4 regions of the Renibacterium salmoninarum ATCC 33209 genome follow, and region 2 is predicted to be linked to each of the others. Evidence: riboswitches for the same ligand, from Rfam matches in the RefSeq annotation. Region 2 holds a riboswitch; each other region holds the start of a gene.

Region 1 (5,026 bases), 320 kb from region 2:
GCGGATGAATGATTCACGCGCAATGCCATCGTTTCCAGGCCCTTGGTCAACACCCAGGCATTGAACGAAGACAATGAAGGCCCGGTGTGCCGCATGAGCTGTTTGACCGGCCCATCGATGAATTCCTTGCTGCCCAGAATCGCCCCACCCATCACGCGGCCCTGGCCGTCAATGTGTTTAGTGCCGGAATAAACCACGACGTCGGCGACTAGGTCGGTGCAGCGTTGCAGCAGCGGGGTGGCGAAGACATTGTCCGCAACGACAGTTGCGCCAGCGGCGTGAGCCAAATCGCAGACCGCCCGGATGTCTACAATCTCTTGCATCGGGTTTGACGGCGACTCGAAGAACACCGCATTAGTCGGCACCGAAAGCGCTTCACGCCATTGGTCCAGGTCCAGCCCGTCAACGAAGACCGTCTCCACGCCCCAGCGCGGCAGAATTTCATTTAAGATCACGAAGCAAGAGCCGAAGAGCGATCGCGAAGCGACCACGCGATCGCCAGCGCCAAGCAGCGCACCCAATGCGACGAATACCGCGGACATTCCGGAGGCAGTCGCGAAGCAGTCTTCGGTGCCTTCGAGCAGCCGTAACCGCTCTTGGAACGTTGCCACGGTGGGATTTCCATAGCGCGAATAGACGAAGCGCTCGTCCTCGCCAGTAAAGGCACGCTCGGCGGCTTCAGCGGATTCGTAAACAAAACCAGAATTGGTAAAAATCGGCTCCGACGTTTCAAAGAAACCGGTTCGATCTAGGCCGCCACGCACGGCCTGCGTATCCGCGGACCATTCAGCCGCTGCGGGATTGAAGCTCATTCGCTCTGACCCTCGTTATGAGTCGCACTGGTCCAGGGCAGCTTGCGATTCTTCCAACCGTTCACGGTGCGATCACCGTAGGAATTTGGCACGCCTTCAAAGCCTTCAAGCACGTTGTATGAGATAAATCCAGCCTCGGTAGCGGTTTCAGCGGCCGAGATTGAGCGGGCACCAGAACGGCAGAGGAAGACCAGCTCTGAATCAGCTGGCACCGCTGCTTTTAGCTCAGCAAGGAACGCGGTATTCCAGACATTTCCGGCCAAGTTCCACTGCACAAACTTCGGCTCGACGGCGATTGAGGAAGTGTCCGGAACGCCAATGATCTGCCACTCGGCTTCGGTGCGCACATCGACCAAGGTGGCGCCGTCGGCTACTTTCTGCCAAGCCTCTTCCGGGGTGAGGTCTCCCGCGTAGCTCATTGCGCGCCATCGCTCAGTGCGTTGGACTGGGCCGCGTTGAAACCGGGCAAAATCACAGCTTGCGCGGCGATCGCGGTGCCATCATTTGAGGTTACAGCGGGACTGCCGTAGAGCACATAGCCTTCGGCGAGTGCGTCAGTCACCCTCTGACAGAACGCATGATCATCCGGACCGGTTAATAACCGGTAGATTAGGCGGGATTCAGCCATTGAAGACTCCTTTTGCAGTGGGTGCAAGAAGGAGTGAATCCGCTTGCAACCCGTGAACGTTGCCGAGTAGTCACCTGAGGCACCCCACCGGAAGAGAGGGTTGCCGGACAGCAACTCAGGGCAATGCGACGAAAATTCCGAAGCGTGCTGGCGCTCGTTACTCGAGAGCAAAATTAGCACAAATGCGCTCGGCAACCGGCATAGATGTGACTTTGTTTCGTAGCTACTCAGAAGCGGAGTTGATTTGCTCCGAATACAGTGCGGCATAGCGCCCTGCGAGTGCGAGCAGCTCTTGATGGGCCCCGCGCTCCACAATTCGTCCTTGTTCCACCACGAAAATCACATCTGCCCCGACGACAGTGGAAAGTCGGTGCGCAATGGCAACCGTGGTGCGCCCATGCGAGGCAGTTTCCAAAGCTGCCTGCACTACGCGCTCCGAAATCGAATCTAGTGCACTGGTAGCTTCATCGAGCACCAAAACTGCAGGATCTTTGAGCAGCACTCTGGCGATCGCAATTCGCTGCTTCTCGCCGCCGGAAAGCCGGTAACCGCGCTCACCAACCAAGGTGGCAAAGCCATCGGGAAAGCTCATGATGGTTTGATAAATGTTTGCGCGCTGCGTCGCCTCGTGAAGTTCTGCATCAGTAGCCTCGGGCTTGGCGTAACGGAGGTTCTCGGCAATGGTGGCGTGGAAAAGATAGGTTTCTTGGCTCACAATGCCGATACGGGCAACCAAAGAGTCCTGCAAGAGATCCTTCACATCACTGCCGCTAAAACGGATCTGGCCGGAACTAGCTTCGTAGAGCCGGGGGATCAAATAAGAAATGGTGGTTTTGCCCGCCCCAGAGGATCCGACAAAAGCGGAAAACTGCCCCGGCTCAATACTGAAGCTGACGCCGTCTAGGGTGGGGCGTTCACCAGCCTGCGCATCTGGATAGGCGAAGCTGACATCTTGAAATTCAATGCGGCCCAGTTCGCTCAGTTCCCGCAACGGATGGGCGTCCGGACGATCTTCAATCGCCGGTTTGAGATCGAGATACTCGAAAATCCTGGAAAACAACGCGCCCGACGTCTGCAGATCAAGGGCCACCCGCATCAGACTCGTCAGCGGAAACAATAATCTCGCTTGGACCGTAGTGAACGCCACAATCGTTCCGGCGGTGATTGCTTGCGCGCCAGCATCAACCAGTAAGCCAGCCACGAAATAGACGATTGCCGGAATCGAAGACAAGAAGATCGTGACGATTGCAAAGAACCACTGACCGCTCATTGCTTGGCTTACTTGCAGCCGGATCTGGTTCTTGTTCTCGGCAGAATAACGCTGTACTTCAGCCCCTTGCATATTGAAGCTCTTTGAGAGCAATATTCCAGAGACGCTCAAAGTTTCCTGGGTGATGGCGGACATCTCGGAGAGTGATTCCTGGGTTTTTGTGGCTATCCGAGCACGAACCCGGCCCACTTTCCGTTGCGCGATGACCAGGATTGGCATCAAGACCACGGCGACTACCGTCAATTGCCAATTCAGCAGCAACATAGCCACGAATGCCGCGATTACGGTCACGGTATTGCCGAGAATCGCTGAAACCGTATTGGTCAATACGCTTGCCACGCCGCCGACGTCGTTTTGCAGCCGCGATTGAATGACTCCGGTTTTGGTGCGAGTAAAGAAGCTCAGATCCATCGCCTGTAGGTGCCCAAAAAGTCGCACGCGGAGTGCGCCCATGACCTGGTTGCCCACTGAAGCTGTGAGATATGTTTGCCAAACACCCAAGAGCGCCGAACCGATGTAAACCAGGATCATCGCACCAACAATGAGGCTCAAGACCGGCAAGTCCGGTTTGCCTGATCCAGGGAAAAGGCCGTCATCGAAGGCGCGTTGGGTGAGCAGCGGGGGTACTACCGAAAGGGCGGCCCCCACCAAAACCAGAACCGCCGTGATGACCAAAGCGCGGCGATGCGGAGCAAAAAGACTGTAGACCCGGCGAAACAGATGCTCGATGACTGGTGCCTGCGCATTAGCCGCTCGCTGAGCTTCCTCGTCGCCGCCGCTCAACCGTCCTCTGGCACCTACCGCTCGCATCCCGCTCATAGTCCAGAGCCTATCCTGCAGTGACGACAAGCTAGTCTTCAACTGCGTCGTGAGCTACCTAGCGAACTGCTGACAAAGTTTCCCTTGAATTCGCCCTGAAGCCTTGCGCCCGAAAGATGATGGACAGAGACTGAAATCTTGGTCGACGGCCGAGGGCTGTCGATTTTGAACAGCCTCATTTCACTGCCTTGGAGTGCCGCGTGGCTATAGCGCTGAGCAAAACCAGATCTGACCGATCTGGTGCAGCCAAAAACGGCTCCGCGAACGCTCGAATCCCCAAAATGCGTAAGTCCTCCGGTCTGCGTTCTCTGCTGGCCTACTTCTTCTTGTTGCCAGCGCTGGCGATTTTCGCGGTTTTCGCGATCGGGCCAACGGTCTTCACTTTTGTGATGAGCGGGTTCAAATGGAACTGGCTCAACGCATCGCAAAACAAGTTCAGCGGCCTGCGAAACTATCAAGACATGCTTGACGGTTCAGCCGATCCGCCGTTCTTTCAGACCCTCGGCGTCAGTGCATATTTTGTGCTGGCCATGGTGGTCGGCGGCACTGCGCTCTCGCTCGGTCTTGCCTTAATTACTGCGCACTGCGGCCCGGAGCTGGTCCAACCGAGTTTTTGTGGCCGCCCGCACTGCGGTCTTTCTAGCTCACGTCACGCCACTGGTTGCCACCTCAATTGTTTGGGTGTGGATCTTCAACCCGCGTTATGGGCTGGCGAACCTGGTGCTGAGCTGGTTTGGCATTCCGAATATTGATTGGCTAGGCAACTCGACCTTCGCGATGCCAGCGGTGATTATCTACTCGCTCTGGCACGAAATTGGCTTCATTACCGTAATTTTCTTGGGTGGTCTAACCACCATGTCGCCAGAACTTTCCGAAGCCGCCAAATTGGATGGCTGCAGCCGTTGGCAAGAATTCTGGTACGTGACTTTCCCGCAGCTGCGGCCGTTCATTGTATTTGTCGTGGTGATTTCTTCGGTGTCTTCGCTGCAGGCATTTACCCAATTCTTCGTGATGACCAATGGTGGCCCGGACGTAGCCACGCTTGGTTTCCAGCTCTACCAACAAGCCTTCGTGTTCCGGAAGACGGGGTACGCTGCCGCGCTCGCCGTCGTCCTTTTTGCCATCACTGTACTTTTGTCCATCCTGCAATTACGCAGTACTCGATCAATGAATAGCCGGTCTCTCGACCGGAAAACTCGCACTGAGAAAAACTAGGGAGAAGCATGTTTTTTGCAAAAAAGCGTTCGACGGCGGTCGGCACCTTCGCAGTGTTGGCAGCCAGCGCTCTGCTCGTGACAGCCTGCGGTGGCGGATCTACTGCGGCCTCTTCAAACACTCCGCCGACCGATTCAAAGGATCCGGTGACCATCAGCTTCATGCACGCGATGTCCACCGGGGCGTTGAAGACCTCCTTGACCAAAATCACCCAAGACTTCATGGCCAAGAATCCCAACATCACCGTGGATCTTCAGGAACAGCCGGATTACGCAACCCTGC
Region 2 (5,026 bases):
ACGCCGCGAAGCGTCGAAGCGGCGAGAAGCAACATGCCAATGTTGACGGTGCCAGCGATAAGTAGCGCAACTACGACGTCGACCCTGGTAGCGCGCAAAAGTTGACGCAATTTCCCTGCGCTTGGTGCTTCTGAACCGGCCGGTCGATGCCGGTCCCGGGCTAATGCAGAATGCAGATAGATTGCGTGCGGCATGACGGTAGCGCCAAGCATGCTGGCGGCGAGAAGTACCGATTCTGAGCCGCTGAACCGCGGTAGGAGCCCGGCTACCGCGTCGCCGGCATTTGGTGGGCTGAATATCAGGCCGAAGAGGAAGCCAACCGTGATGATCGCTAACAAAAAGATAATGACCGATTCGAAATGGCGTTGACCAAATCGATTTTGCACCGCGAGCATTGCCATCGACAGGACACCAACGATGAGTCCGCCTATGGGGAGGGGGAGTCCGAAGAGTAGATTCAAGGCGATGGCTCCGCCGATTACTTCCGCAAGGTCAGTAGCCATCGCCGTGAGCTCAGCTTGGAGCCAGAATGCTCGTCGTGCGGTTGGTTGGAGCCGAGTCCCCAAAACTTCAGGGAGCGATTTACCCGTTACCAAGCCCAGCTTGGCTGACTGGTACTGGATCATCATGGCCATCAGATTCGCTGCTACCAAAACCCAGACCAGGAGGTAACCGAACTTTGCGCCGCTGGTGAGATTCGCGGCGACGTTGCCAGGATCAACGTAAGCAATTGCCGCGACGAAGGCCGGGCCCAGCATGAAAATTGTTCTGGCCGGAACCTTGATCTTTGACGTCTTTTGCAGCACACATTCTCCTGAAAATCGGTGTGCCTACTAAAATAATTTAGGCATAACGAAATTCTAGGCTTATGGCTTCGATTTGGCAATCAAGCTCAGGACTTTTTTACCTGCCGAGCAATCGTCAGATAGGGCAAATCAAGTTGATCCTCGGCTCGGTGTCCTAGATGCTCAAAAAGGTACCAGTTCATGTTCTGGATAACCTTCGCGCGGCTTGTTTCGTTGGCGCGCAGATAGTAGCTCCGAGATTTGACCAATTCAATCAACTCCGCTGGGCAGAGAGTTTGGTTCCAATGGCTCAAATGCGAACGCGCTGGGCTAAACTCCTTGCCAATGACGGGTTGATGATCGCTTTGATGAACGTCACCGGCGTGCATGATTCTGGACAGTCGATGTACCCAAGGCACACGTACGTCCAGCTGGTTCCAAATGAGGCCGAATGTGCCGCCTGGACGCAACACTCGTGCGATTTCAGTGCTCGCCGCGATCGGATCGAACCAATGCCAGGCCTGGGCAACCAGCACTGCATCGGCGCTCGCTGTTGCCAACGAGCTACCTTCAGCGCTGCCGACCACTGTGCGTACCTCTGGAAAGCGTTGATTAAGCTGTCTGAGCATATTCGCCGAAGGATCAACTGCCGTCACCTCGAGTCCAATGTCAACGAGCCGCTCAGTGAATTTTCCGGTGCCTGCGCCAAGGTCAACCACTTGTTTCGCCCCGGCCGGAACCAGCCAGCGAGCGGGTCCGTCCGGATAACCAGGGCGAACCCGCTCGTAAAGTTCACCGCCGGTGGCAAAAGCCGAGCCGAGCTCGCGACGTCGAAGATCTTCAATTTTGGGCCCGCTTGATTGCTGCGGATTGATGGGCACGAGTGCGGCCTCCTCATAGCGGTTTGCGTGTTTCAGCGCCTCCACTCTAATCCACCCGGCTACCCGGGCGAACTATTCAGTTGCGCACGGCGCAGCGCCAGCGGTGCCGTGGGTATTGGGCGCCCAGTCGGGGAAGACCCGGGAGTCATTGGCCGGTACCCAACGGCCGGCGTCGACGACGTAGTCCCAGCTAGGGCCTTGTTCTACCAAAGTGCGGACGCCAGCAATAAGTTGGTTGACGTCCTCAAGTCTGGACCCGACGCCGAAGCTCGCGCGAAGAGATTCCGGAAGGCAGCCCTAAACGGCGCAGCAAGGGGTGGGCGCAAAACCTGCCATCGCGGACGCCAACGGCAAATTCCGCGGACAAGAACGCCGCAGCCAAGCCTGAATCGTAGCCTTCGATCGAGAAATTTACCACGCCGATGCTGCCGCCGCCGGGGTAACTATCGGTGTCTTTAAACAGCGTGTGTACCCGAACGCCCGGGATCTCTGCCAATGTCTCAATTAGCGTGCTTCGAAGCTGGTCTTCGTGCTCGCGCCAAGCAATCGGGTCCAGGTTAGCTAGCGCCTCGGCGGCCCGGGCCAATGTCGCGGCGCCCAAGACATTCGGCGTGCCGCCTTCATGCCTTGCGGGGCCTTCTGCCCAGCTGACCGAATCAAGTCGGACTTCGCGCACCGCACCGCCACCAAAGAGATTGGGTAGGCCGCCGTCGAGCCAATCAGGGCGACCAACCAACACGCCCGCGCCAAAGGGAGCGTAGAGCTTGTGGCCAGAAAAGGCTAGATAGTCAATGCCAGCGGCGCTGATATCGATGCGGCGGTGCGGAGCCAACTGCGCCGCGTCGACGACGATCCTGGCTCCGTGTCGATGGGCCAATGCGGCCAGCTCGGCTACTGGGAGAATTTCGCCAGTGACGTTTGAGGCGCCAGTGATAGCGAGTAGCGAAACCGGTCCAGCAGCAAACTCTGCTTCAAGTACCGAAATTGTCTCGGCAATAGTGTCCGCAGCGAGCACGCTTCGATGCGGTAGCGACTGCCAAGGCAGCAGATTAGCGTGATGCTCAATATCCAAATACAGCACGTCGCCCTGCGTTGCGCCGTCCGCTTCTGGCAGGCAACGAGCCAACAGATTCAGCGAATCAGTGGTGTTCCGCGTGAAAATCACGGCGTCGTCTGCTCGGCCACCGATAAAGGTTCGTACGATGTTTCGAGCATTTTCATAGACCGAGGTGCTGATTTGCGAGGCATAGCCAGCGCCACGATGAACACTGGCGTAATAAGGCAAGATTTCCTGCAAATACTCAGCAACCGATTCGATTGCCGGAGCAGAAGCAGCATAATCCAGATTGACGTACCGGGTTTGACCGCCGTGAATCAGCGGTGCTTGTAGTTCTGCACCCACAACCGGAAGTAACGCGGGCAGATCGATCTTATTCGGGGCGGGGTTTTCGACAGTAAGCGTGCTCATGAGACCTCGTTTAAAGAAAACCTCCACTGTTTGGCCGTGACAGGCCTGGAAGGTCGCGCTTGCCGGGACCACTCCGGTCCGGCCAGGTCGTCACCCGGGGCACCCCGCCGCGATAGGAGGGTTGCCGGCCAGCAAACCGGGGTTTAACGCTGGCACTCGTGACCTGAAACAAGCCTAAAGGAATCAGGCAGGTCTTCGCACACTGTTACGGAACACTGCTTTGTGCTTAGATCAGCGGATCCAGCTGTGGGTTCAGCAGACGCAATACTTCTGAGTGCAGAATTCCATTAGTGGCCAAGGCATTTCCACCAAAGGGGCCTTCCGTGCCTTCCAAGGAGGTGAATCTGCCGCCGGCTTCAGTCACGATGGGAACCAAAGCTGCCATATCGTGCAGGTTCAGCTCGGGTTCGCAGGCGATGTCTACCGCGCCTTCGGCAACTAGGCAGTACGACCAGAAATCGCCGTAGGCCCGGCTCCGCCAGGTGGAATCCATTAAAGTAGTGAATTCGGAAAGATTGCCCCGCTCACGCCAGCCCTTAAGCGAGGAATAAGACAAGGAAGCATCGGCTAGTTTTGACACGTTGGAGACTCGAAGTCTGCTCGCTGCAGCCAAAGATTTTCCAGTGAATGCACCGGTCCCTTTAGAAGCCCACCAACGTTTGCCCAGCGCTGGCGCACTGACTAACCCGACGACCGGCACGCCCTCATCTACCAAGCAGATCAGCGTGGCCCAGACCGGCACGCCCCGAACAAAGTTTTTAGTACCATCAATCGGATCGATGATCCACCGGCGGGATCCATGGCCGGAACTGCCAAATTCCTCGCCTAAGATCGCATCTCGCGGCCGAGACCTCGACAACTGGCTCCGGATCGCCTCTTCAGCGCTTTTGTCTGCGTCAGTTACCGGAGTCAGGTCGGGCTTGGTCTCAATTTTCAGATCGAGAGCCTTGAATCGGTCCATAGTCTGAGCATCAACGGAGTCTGCGATGACGTGCGCGAGGCGTAGATCATCGTTGTAACCTTGCGGGGCGAAGTTCATGCCTCAACGCTATCCTGAAATTTCAAGAATTCTGAGTATTCTTCGCTCAGTTCGAGCTCGTGCCTGTATTCGACGGACTTGCCAGCACTGCGGCAAGCAAACGGCGGAAGGATGCTAATCGTTCTGGTCCGCTTTCACCGGCGTTTCCCTCCGTAACCCAAGCGTCTAGCCCGCATTCGGGCGCCTCGGCGTCGTGCTTGCAACCGCGTGGGCAATCTTCCAAGCCCGGTAATAAATCAGGGAAGGCGTTCAAGATCCGGGCCGGATCAACATGCGCTAAACCAAATGATCTAATGCCAGGTGTATCAATAATCCAACTACCGGGCTGAGCTTCGGCGAGTGGCAGCGCAAGCGCGGATGAAGAGGTATGCCGGCCACGGCCAGTCACCAAATTTACGCCGCCGGTTGCACGGGCAGCACCGGTGAGTGCGTTGACCATAGTGGATTTCCCGACGCCGGAATGGCCAACCAGAACCGAGACTTTGCCATTTAGATGTTCGCTGAGTTTTTCCACTGCGTCATTCGCTAACGCTGCAGATCCAGTTTCTGCTTGAACGCCAATTGTTCGGCTGAGCACGATGGTGAAATCGAGCTGTTCATAATGTGCCAGCAATTCGGCTGGGTCTTTCACATCCGTTTTGGTGATGAGCAGGATCGGATCGAGCCCAGCATCGTAGGCGGCAACTAGTGCGCGGTCGATAAAACCGGTGCGAGGCTCGGGGTTTGCCGCAGCGACCACAATGACCAGCTGGTCCGCATTGGCCACTAACACTCGCTCAACTGGATCGGAATCATCAGCAGAACGACGTAACAGAGTTTTGCGTCCCTCTATCCGAACCAATCGAGACAAAGT
Region 3 (5,026 bases), 1.0 Mb from region 2:
AATAGCTAGCCTTGGCGGCCGGGTATCAACCGGTAACAGTGCCGAAAAGCAGCCCCAGCAGATAGGTGGCAATTGCTGCACCAAAGCCGATCAGCAACTGCCGAACTCCGCGCGCCAGCGGCGGTGCGCCAGAAAGCAAACCGACTACTGCGCCCGTTGCTAGCAGCGCCAACCCAACCAGAACTGCCGCCACCAGAATCGCGCCGATTCCGGTCATGCCGAAGATGTATGGCAGCACCGGGATAATTGCCCCCGAGGCGAAGAAGCAGAAGCTAGAAATCGCGGCGCCAAATGCGGTGCCAATAGTCTCATGATCCGGTGCAGCAGATTCCAGATCGGGCTGGAGCGAGAAACTCGGATTGCAGTCGCACTCGAATTTACCCATCCGTTCGGCGGCCCGGTGTTCGGCCTCCTCTTGACTCATGCCGCGGGCGCGATAGGCCAGTACCAACTCATTTGCGTCAATGTCCAAGGCTTTCGCCGCCGAGAGTGTGATCTGGGTTGGCCGCGAGGCGTCGAGCAGCTCGCGCTGCGAACGCACTGACACGTATTCTCCCGCGCCCATGGACAACGCGCCGGCAAGTAAGCCAGCAATGCCAGCGAGCAGCATAATATTCGGTTCGGCGCCCGCTCCGGCCATGCCCATCAGTAGCGACAGATTGCTGACCAGTCCGTCGTTAGCGCCGAAGACTGCGGCGCGGAACGTGCCGGAGAGACGATTGCGGCCGCGCGTTGCCAGGCCCCGAACAACTTCTTCGTGGATTGCCTCATCAGCTGCCATGGCGGCAGTGGCATCGTGGTCTTTTGAATACGGCGAATGGGACTCGGATCGTTGGGCCAGTGCCAGCACGAACACTGAGCCGAAGTGCCTAGCGAGGAAGCCTAGGATTCGGTTGTTGAGCGAGGCTTTCCGCTTCTTGTCAGCGTGTTCGCCAAGTAATTTGAGCCAGTGCGATTCATGCCGTTTTTCCGCTTCGGCAAGGGCCAGCAGAATATCGCGCTCCTCGCCGTCGCGCTTTGTTGCCAGGGCGCGGTATACCGAAGCTTCGGCACGCTCGTCGGCCAAGTACGTCTGCCAACGTTTTATTTGTGCTGTGGTGGGGGCGGTCTCAGCCACGTTATCTCCTCGGGTCAGCCCCAACTTTAGCTGTTATTTCCGGGGATTTTCGGCTGGGATTCCTTAGTTTGGAGCTTCGGTGCACCTCAACCTTCAACGAAGGTTTGGCGATAGCCAGCCGACTTTGCGATAGCAAGAAGACCGGCTTCCTTGCTATCGCAAAGTCGGCTGGCTATCCTGAGTCGGTGCCAAGCTGAATTCCATTTCCTGACCATTGCGCAGGCCGGTTCGAGCCACCGTCACGGTCAGCGTGAGCCGTTCGCCGTCCCAGCGACTTGGTCGCACAGCATTGGCTAGTGCGTTGAGCAATGAAGTGGGTTTGGCGACCCAGAAACTGCGCCATTCGCCGTCGTAAAGGAACGCAACGGTGCCGAGATTGACCTCGACGGCGGGGAGAACAAAACGAATGCCAGACACGGGCGTGCCTTCCGGGAGTGCTCTTACCCGCCGGGTTTGTCTCGTGGCCCGCCAGGTCGCTTCCTCATCCGAGCCACCCTTGAACATGGGGTTGGCGTGCGGCCAGTCGGAGCTGTGCTGTGACAGAGCGACCGCAACTCATGAAGCACTCCCACTCTAAACCCGGGAACGGGTAGCACCGCGTAATATTACGCAGTCTCCTTTTCTCGTGCTGAGTCCGGAGTCACCGCGCCTTTGACGCGCGAATTCCAAATGCTCATCGTGGCAGCTGAGGTTCGCGGCGTCGCAAGTGAGACCACCAGGTAAACCAGCAAGGATGACCCCAGGCCAAAGTAAATTGGTTCATTCGCGTAAATACCGTCTTCGCTGGCAATAGCGCCGGTGCTGAACAAAATGAGAAGCAGCACGGTAACGACGGCGCCCACCGCCATCGAGGCTGCCGCAGCGATCCCGGTCCCGCGTTTCCAGACCAGGCCGCCGATGATCGCGACGAGCAGCCCGCCGACCAAGATGTCTTAAGCGATAGTCAGCGCGGCAACCACGTCCTTGACTGAGATTGCGACCAGAATGGCAACTACACCCAGGCCAAGTACCCACAAGCGGTTTGCGCGCACATCGTGTTCTGGATTGTCACTGTCTTGGGTATTGGCGACTTTGCCAAACCAGCTGGCGATAAATGGCAATACGTCTGCTCGCGCCACCGCAGCTGCCAACACCAGTCCGCCGAGTCCGATGGGCAGCAGATTCGCGGCAACTTCGGCGTAGACGGCATCTTTGCCGCCGGTCGCAATATCGATATTTGGCATCGCCACTCGAGCTGCTATGCCGATCAAAGCACCGGCAACGCCATACAGAATGCAGTAAATACCAGCGGTCGTGCCGCCCCAGCGGGCTACCTTCGGCGATTTTGCCGTGAAGACGCGCTGCCAGATATCCTGACCGATCAGCAAGCCGAGCGTGTAGACGACAAAGTAGGTGATGATCGTTTGCACGCCGATGCCATCGATCTGGAAAAAGCTTTCTTTGACGCGGTCCTTGATCGAATCAAAGCCACCCTGGTTTCCCGCGGCAACTAGCGCAAACGGCAACATCAGGCCAAAGACGCCCAAGGTCTTAACGACGAACTGGGCCATATCGGCCAAAGTAATCGACCACATGCCGCCGATGGTTGAGTAAACCAGCACGATGGCTCCACCCAGGGCAATGGAAACCCAGCACTCCCAACCAAACAACACCACACAAATAGTGGCGTAGGCGCGAGTCGAAGTAGTACAGAGCATCACGGTGTAGGCCAGCATCACGATAGAAGAGGTTTGGGTCGCTGTGTGTCCGTAACGCAAGCTCAGCATTTGCGAGACGGTGTAGATCTTCAGCCGCTGGATAGTGCCGGCAAAAGCCAGACTGAGCACTAACACGCCAACGCCAATTGCCAATTGCCACCACGAGCCACAGCCCGGAGAGGCCTTTGCTATAACCCAGGCCGACGCCACCAACGGTAGATGCACCGCCAAGTACGACGGCGGCCATGGTGCCGGTGTTATAGCGCAGGGCCTAGCCGTCTGCCCGCCACCAGGAAATCGGAGTTGTTCTTGGTTCTGCTCTTTCCCCAGAAGCCGAAACCAAGCATTGCAACAAGATAGGCAACAACAATGGCAATATTGACGATGTTTTGTGCGTCCATCTGGAGGCCCCCGGAGAATGGCATATAGGCCAAATAAATTGCCTATTTAAGGAAACTAATGTTGCTTGGTAGGCTATTGTGTGATCGAGGTAACAGTCAAACGTTACGCGGGTCATAGGATTTGTGTAGACGGATGAAAGCGAGAGTGAAGCTACATGAAGGCGCTGCCGGCAGAGCCGAATCAAGGTCCAGTGCAGATCGGCTCTCGAATTCGAGCCGCCCGCCAAGCTCAGCGACTCACCATTGAGCATGTGGCTGAAGCAACCGGTCTGACTAAGGGATTCTTGAGCCGGGTAGAGCGCGATTTTACCTCTCCCTCGGTCGCCTCATTGGTGACTTTGTGCGAGGTACTCGCCATTTCCATCGGCGACCTTTTTGTTGCGCCCAGTACGCACTTGGTGCGTGCCGCTGAAGGCCCGCGTGTTTCGCTGGGTGGCGAGGGGATCATCGAAAGATTACTCACCGAACGGTCAGAACGTCGTTTGCAGGTGTTGCACGCTGAGATTAAGCCCTTTGGCAAGGGTGAAGACGAGTTGTACACCGTTGATTGCGAAGTTGACGTTTTGCACATCATCGAGGGTGAGCTCACCTTGCGGTTCACCAGTGAAAGCTACGAACTTTCCACCGGAGACACGCTGTCTTTTCCGGGGCGCGAACCACATTCCTGGACAAATTACAGCGACAAAATCGTCCGAGTGCTCTGGATACTTACTCCGGCAGCTTCGCACTAGCGGTCAAGATGTGATGCTCAACCGATGGCCTCAAGCATCGCCTTGCTCATTTGGATCGGTGCTTACCGCCCGGCTCAGGATTGCTAAGGTAACCGGAGGTTTAGCTTTCCGGAAGATCACGCCAACGTCGTTCAGCGTGCCGTAGCTGCCGCTGCCAGTCTTATCCGCGAGCTCGGCTTCTTTTGGAATTCCAGCGCCCATTTTTTGAGCCGAGGTGGTGTTTCGAAGCATCCAGCCGCGCAACATGCTCTGCCCGAGTGCGCCAAGGGCATCGCCAAGTAGCAACGCGGAATAGATTCCGGCAAGATCTGCAGCCGTTGACGTATCCCGCGCATCGCCCGCTTTGCTTTCATTCAAATCTGGCTCAGTTCGATCGAGTCGAGTGTTTTTGAAGCCGAGATCTGCGGCAAAGAACGTCAAAGCAGGCGGACCGCCTAACTGCTCGAGCAAAAGGTTCGCGGCAGTGTTATCGCTGTAGCGCAGCGTTGCATCACATAAATCCGCGATCGGCATCGGGCGACCGGCAAATGGCTGTGTGATCGGGGCGTACGAGAGGACTTTTGCCGGATCGATCATGACTTGGGTTGCCCAATAACTATCGTCGCGTGCATGTTTGCTGAGCAGCACTCCCACCAGAATTGCTTTAAAAGTTGAGCACATTGCCAACGGTTCAGTAGCGCGATATTCAAGTCGCTGGCCGCCTTGAACGGAGGCGCATACCGCAAGAGTTATCTCGGCATCCTGTTCTAGTTTTGTCAGCTTTCCGTCCAAGCGGCAGAACTGCTTGAGCTCGGCGAAGCTGTCGATGTCGCGGTCGCTGATGTCGGCTGGCCAAAGCAGCCGCTCAGCGAGAGCGTGCCTGCACCCACTAAACCCAGCCCGGCAAGCAAACTGCTGCGCCTGCTGAATTGGTGGCTCAACGGTGTTTGCTGGTCTGCCTGCTCTGCTGTGCTTTTCATTTGTCTAGAATCCAATAACGCCTTTGATGTATTAAAAGCACAAATCAATCCAATTCATGCGATTTATGCATGAATGAAATATGCTCGACTTATGGACCTACTCGCGGGATGTCGATGTTTT
Region 4 (5,026 bases), 190 kb from region 2:
TGCCTATATCTAAGCACACAGACTATCCTTTTGCTCCTTCGGCGTGAACCTACGTTGGCGTAATAAGGGCCATGAGGAGCAGGATAGGACTGTGACGAATCTGAACTTGCCAGCCAGCGAACCCGGAACCGCAACAGAAACCGTATCGCACCCTTGGGCGCGATACGGTGCCATGGGCGACTCGTTTACCGAGGGAATCGGTGATCCCGAGCAAAGCAGTCCAGGCGGCCATCGCGGCTGGGCCGACCGCCTAGCAGAAGAGCTCAGCAAAGGACATCACGACTTCGCGTATGCGAATCTAGCGATTCGCGGCCGGCTCCTGCAACAGATTCTGACCGAGCAGCTCGAACCCGCCCTGGCTCTGAAACCTGATCTCATTTCAATCTCGGCAGGTGGGAACGACTTGATTCGGCCTGGTTCGGACCCTGACGCGCTAGCCGAGAAAATGGATGCAGCAGTGGCGAAGATGACTGCTTCGGGTGCCACGGTATTGCTCTTTAACGGCCCGGATATCCGTGATACCCCCGTACTAGGTCTAGTCCGCGGCAAAGTCGCCATCTACAACGAAAATCTCCGCACGGTAGCTGCCCGTCATGACGCCGTTATTGCCGATATGTGGTCGCTGCGTGAACTCTCCGATCCACAAATGTGGGACGAAGACCGACTGCATTTTGCGCCTTTAGGCCATCACCGGATTGCCATTATGACCTTGGATGCGCTCAACGTACCTCATCAGCTTGAGCCATTACGGCCGGAGCCGCTCGCGCACCGCACCTGGCGTGCCGCCCGGAGCGAGGACCTTATTTGGGCATGTGAGTTCTTGGTGCCGTGGGTGGTCCGCCGATTGCGGCACCAATCATCTGGCGACGGAGTCAGCGCAAAAAGGCCCACCCCTGGCCCAGTGTTTATGCCCTCGGTCGACGTCAAAAAACTGAGTTAACGGGCAGTCTGAGGCGAAGTTTCACTTGGCTCGAAACTCGCTTGTTCGCGCATCGACGCTTCAATACCGTCTAGCAAAACGTCCCGCTTACGCTGCCACTAAGCTTTGCCATCGGTGCTAAAAGCCAACCCCAATAGGTGCTCCAGCCCGGCCAGGTTCTTGATCTTCAAGGGTCCAGGCGGTGATTCAATGAATCGACTATTGACCACCGATTCCGGTTTGAGCGGTTTTAGCGCACTGCGTCGAAGACGGTAGGCGTTCATATAGCTATCGATGGTCAGATCAGAGACCAGATCCATGATCAACACCGCCTGCTGCTCTTCAAAGCCAAAGTCAATCAGCGCCTCACTACCGGCGGCAAAGATACAAATAACGCTAGGCGGCGTTGAGGCTAAGCGTTGCAGCTCCGGAGCTAAACCAGGAAACGATTCGTAGATTTCCCACATCACATCGGTCAGTTGCTCAACGTAACGTCGCCAGCCTTCGTTCGGCTCCGGCCAATTAGCTTCCCAAGCGAGAAGGCCAATGGCGAGCGTGACCAGATCGTCACGGGATCCGACGTGTCGGTAGAGCGAAGAATGTTTCACGCCCAGTGAGCTTGCCACAGTGGACATGGTCAATCCTTCGAAACCGAGGCTAATGGCAGCACGGGCTACCGACTCACGAGAAATAGTCGGTACGCGGCCGCGTCGACGGGCTTGTAGGTTGGTCACTCGATCATAATAACTGTCAAGAATGAGCGTAAGCCGGGCACCGATTGATAACGCACCCAAGTTTATTATTCAGGCTAGCGCCGGAGCAATGAGTGCGGCGATCTGCCCGGTTTCCAGCAGAAATGCATCGTGGCCGACCTTCGAGTCGATACTTCGAACCGAAACTCCGCCAGGCACGGCTGCCGCAAGTTGCTCAGTTTGTGCGGGTAAATACAAGCGATCTGAACTCACCGAGGCAAGAGTGAACCTCACGCTAGCGGCGGCAAGAAGCGCTTGTTCAAGACCACCCCGGCCGCGCCCCACGTCATGACTCATCAAAGCTTCGGTCAAGACAATGTAGCTATTAGCGTCAAACCGCTGCACCAATTTAGTCGCTTGATGGTCTAAGTAGCTTTCCACCTGGTAACGGTTCAGTTCCGGCTGCTCGCCCCGCTCAAGAGAAATCGGTTGCTCGCCACCTTGCGCCGCTCGACCAAATCGATGGCCCAATTCAGCTTCTGAACGATACGAAATATGCGCAATTCGTCGCGCCAGCCCCAGCCCAGCCAGCGGCGGTCGACCCGAATAATAGTCACCGCCGTCGAAATTGGCGTCCTGCCAGATAGCGAGGACCTGAGTCTGCGCCAAAGCGATTTGCTCCGCGGTACTTGCTCCGCACGAGGCCAAGATCACTGCCTGACGCAGGCGGTCGGGAAACTCTGCCGCCCATTCCAGCGCCCTAGCGCCCCCCATTGAACCACCAATCACGGCATGCCACTGCTGGATGCCCAATGCATCCGAAAGCACTGCCTCTGACCGCACGCTATCTCGCAATGTTAGGTAGGGAAAGCGCGAGCCCCAAGGCACGCCGTCGGGCGCTAACGACGACGGACCAGTGCTGCCATAACAACCGCCCAGAATATTCGCTGCGACCACGAAAAAGCGGTTGGTATCGATAGCTTTTCCGGGGCCGACCAAACCGTCCCACCAGCCATCCTCATCGCTGTCTCCCCTGGCAACATGCGTGCTGCCGGTCAAAGCGTGCTGAATAAGAACCGTAGTTGAAGCATCAGCGTTGAGTTTGCCCCAGCTTTACATAGGCCAAAACCACTGCCGGGATGCTCGCGCCGGATTCGAGCTCAACATCACCGATCAACTGATATTGCAAAATGCCATCGGCAAAACTCTCTGCTGCGGTCTCCGCAGAAACTTCCAATGCCGTCAAGACTTTGCCGCCCGGAAGCCTGCATCCAAATCAGCCAAAATATCGTCAATGTGCTCCAGCCCAACCGATAGCCGGGCCATTGATGGGCTGACGCCGCTCGCGAGTTGCTGCGCTTCGCTCAGTTGCGAGTGCGTTGTGGACGCCGGGTGAATGACCAGCGAGCGGACATCACCAATGTTGGCCACGTGCGAATGCAATTCCAGTCCGTCAACGAACTTTTTGCCCGCTTCAACGCCGCCTTTGATTTGAAAAGCGACTACCGCACCGGTGCCACGAGGCCCATATTTCCGGCTGCGCTAGTACCAGGGGCTAGATGGCAGGCCTGCGTAGGCTACGGACTCGACGCTGTGATGTTCACTGAGCCATTGGGCGACTTCGACGGCGTTGGAAACATGCCGTTCTACCCGCAGGCTCAATGTTTCCAAGCCTTGCGCAATCAAAAAGGCGTTGAATGGCGAGACCGCTGAGCCAAGATCGCGCAGCAGCTGAACTCTGGCCTTGAGGATATATGCCAAATTGGCACCTAGGGCACTACCCACACCCAAGTCCCGGGCAAAAACCAAGCCGTTATACGACTCATCCGGCGTATTGAATCCGGGGAACTTCTCCGGATCCTTCGCGTAATCAAACGTGCCGCCATCGACTATGACACCCGCGATAGCCGCACCATGACCACCGAGATACTTCGTCGCCGAATGCAGTACGACGTCCGCTCCCCATTCGAGCGGGCGAATCAAATAGGGCGTGGCAAGCGTCTTATCGACAATGAGGGGCACGCCAGCTTCATGCGCGACGGCGCTAACACCTTCAATGTCCAGGATGTCCTGGCGCGGGTTAGAAACCACTTCGCCAAAGAGCAACTTGGTGTTTGGCTTTATTGCTGCACGCCATTGATCCAGGTTGTCCGGATCGTCAACAAAAGTTACCTCGATCCCGAACTTCTTGAAGGTGTGAGCAAAAAGGTTGTAGGTGCCGCCGTAGATGCTCGGGCTAGAAACAATGTGGTCGACGGCCTGAGCAATATTGAGCACGGCAAGAGTTGCAGCGGCCTGCCCCGAAGAAAGCAGCAGCGCGCCAACGCCGCCCTCAAGATTCGCAATGCGCTGCTCAACGGCGTCCTGGGTGGGATTGCCGATTCTGGTGTAGATCGGCGCCAATTCAGCGAGCGCAAACCGATTTGCCGCACTTTCAGCGCTAGGGAAAACAAACGAGCTTGTTTGATAGATCGGCAACGCTCGCGCGCCAGTAACTGCATCTGGTTCTTGGCCGATGTGGATTTGTCGTGTTTCGAAAGACCAACCATTACTCATAGGGCTGGCTCCTTTTCTGGAAAGGGCCCAATAATCAGCAGCGGCCGGACGGTGGCCAGAGATACCCCGTTCAACCGGGTGCGATGCATCGACCCGCGCTTGCCTCTACCGGTTGGTGGAGGCCAGGTCTTCACCCGGGGCACCCCGCCGCGGTGGAGGGTTGCCGTCCAGCAAGCCGGGGCAGGCGTCTGGTCAAGACATTGCTGGCACTCGTGACCTAAAACAAGTTTGCGCAAGCAAAGCTCATCAGTTCAAGTCCATGACGGGGTGTGACGTTTTTTGGCCAGCCCCCACAGCTGTTGCTTAGGTCACCCTAAGTCGAGACAGGGGTCACAAAGTGCAAGGATATGGGCATGCGCATGGATCACGTTTCTTACGCTTGTGACCCCGATGGACTAGCTGCCACCTCGGAGCGGATTGTCACGGCACTCGGCGTCAAAGCCGTGTGCGGAGGCGTACACCCTCGCTTCGGTACGCGGAATATGATCATCCCGCTCACCTCGCGCCACTACCTCGAAGTTGTCGAAGTCCTCGACCACCCTGCTTCAGATAAAGCACCCTTCGGCCAAGCCGTGCGTGCTCGCTCCAACGCCGGTGGCGGTTGGATGGGCTGGTGCGTCGAAGTGAACGACCTTTCGCCTTTTGAAGAACGGCTTGGCCGCTCTGCAGTGCCTGGTAACCGAAAGTTCCCAGACGGTCGCGAGCTTGTTTGGCAGCAAATTGGCATCAAGGGACTCATCGCCGATCCGCAGGTGCCCTACCTGTTGAAATGGGAGGGCGATCCAAGCCTGCACCCGTCTCAGGCAGAGCCCAGCTCTGTGATTTTGTCTAGCCTTACCATTGCCGGCTCGGCTGAACG

The links. A riboswitch is a leader RNA that binds a small molecule or an ion and turns the genes downstream of it on or off. The one in region 2 is predicted to bind S-adenosylmethionine.
Region 1: another riboswitch for S-adenosylmethionine. It lies ahead of RSAL33209_RS04370 (DUF1737 domain-containing protein); the one in region 2 lies ahead of RSAL33209_RS05960 (aminotransferase class V-fold PLP-dependent enzyme).
Region 3: another riboswitch for S-adenosylmethionine. It lies ahead of RSAL33209_RS15730 (hypothetical protein); the one in region 2 lies ahead of RSAL33209_RS05960 (aminotransferase class V-fold PLP-dependent enzyme).
Region 4: another riboswitch for S-adenosylmethionine. It lies ahead of RSAL33209_RS06970 (bifunctional o-acetylhomoserine/o-acetylserine sulfhydrylase); the one in region 2 lies ahead of RSAL33209_RS05960 (aminotransferase class V-fold PLP-dependent enzyme).

What each region holds. Positions count from the first base shown of each region.
Region 1 is NC_010168.1:854,441-859,466, forward strand. It holds partial or broken gene RSAL33209_RS04360 (O-succinylhomoserine sulfhydrylase) at 1-812, opposite strand, end outside; gene RSAL33209_RS04365 (rhodanese-like domain-containing protein) at 809-1,231, opposite strand; gene RSAL33209_RS04370 (DUF1737 domain-containing protein) at 1,228-1,440, opposite strand; SAM riboswitch class IV at 1,475-1,602, opposite strand; gene RSAL33209_RS04375 (ABC transporter ATP-binding protein) at 1,664-3,529, opposite strand; gene RSAL33209_RS15955 (carbohydrate ABC transporter permease) at 4,145-4,744, shown strand; gene RSAL33209_RS04385 (extracellular solute-binding protein) at 4,753-5,026, shown strand, end outside.
Region 2 is NC_010168.1:1,172,019-1,177,044, forward strand. It holds gene RSAL33209_RS05950 (Nramp family divalent metal transporter) at 1-806, opposite strand, end outside; gene RSAL33209_RS05955 (class I SAM-dependent methyltransferase) at 893-1,666, opposite strand; partial or broken gene RSAL33209_RS05960 (aminotransferase class V-fold PLP-dependent enzyme) at 1,739-3,134, opposite strand; SAM riboswitch class IV at 3,185-3,298, opposite strand; gene hisN (histidinol-phosphatase) at 3,361-4,173, opposite strand; gene rsgA (ribosome small subunit-dependent GTPase A) at 4,220-5,026, opposite strand, start outside.
Region 3 is NC_010168.1:170,633-175,658, forward strand. It holds gene RSAL33209_RS00835 (LOG family protein) at 1-5, shown strand, start outside; gene RSAL33209_RS00840 (VIT1/CCC1 transporter family protein) at 26-1,117, opposite strand; gene RSAL33209_RS15730 (hypothetical protein) at 1,271-1,534, opposite strand; SAM riboswitch class IV at 1,549-1,680, opposite strand; partial or broken gene RSAL33209_RS00850 (sodium:solute symporter family transporter) at 1,723-3,215, opposite strand; gene RSAL33209_RS00855 (cupin domain-containing protein) at 3,371-3,946, shown strand; gene bla (class A beta-lactamase) at 3,977-4,717, opposite strand; gene RSAL33209_RS00870 (LysR family transcriptional regulator) at 4,997-5,026, shown strand, end outside.
Region 4 is NC_010168.1:1,366,460-1,371,485, forward strand. It holds gene RSAL33209_RS06955 (SGNH/GDSL hydrolase family protein) at 173-940, shown strand; gene RSAL33209_RS06960 (TetR/AcrR family transcriptional regulator) at 1,039-1,653, opposite strand; gene metX (homoserine O-acetyltransferase MetX) at 1,723-2,670, opposite strand; gene RSAL33209_RS20010 (homoserine O-acetyltransferase) at 2,702-2,857, opposite strand; partial or broken gene RSAL33209_RS06970 (bifunctional o-acetylhomoserine/o-acetylserine sulfhydrylase) at 2,854-4,167, opposite strand; SAM riboswitch class IV at 4,258-4,385, opposite strand; gene RSAL33209_RS06975 (VOC family protein) at 4,521-5,026, shown strand, end outside.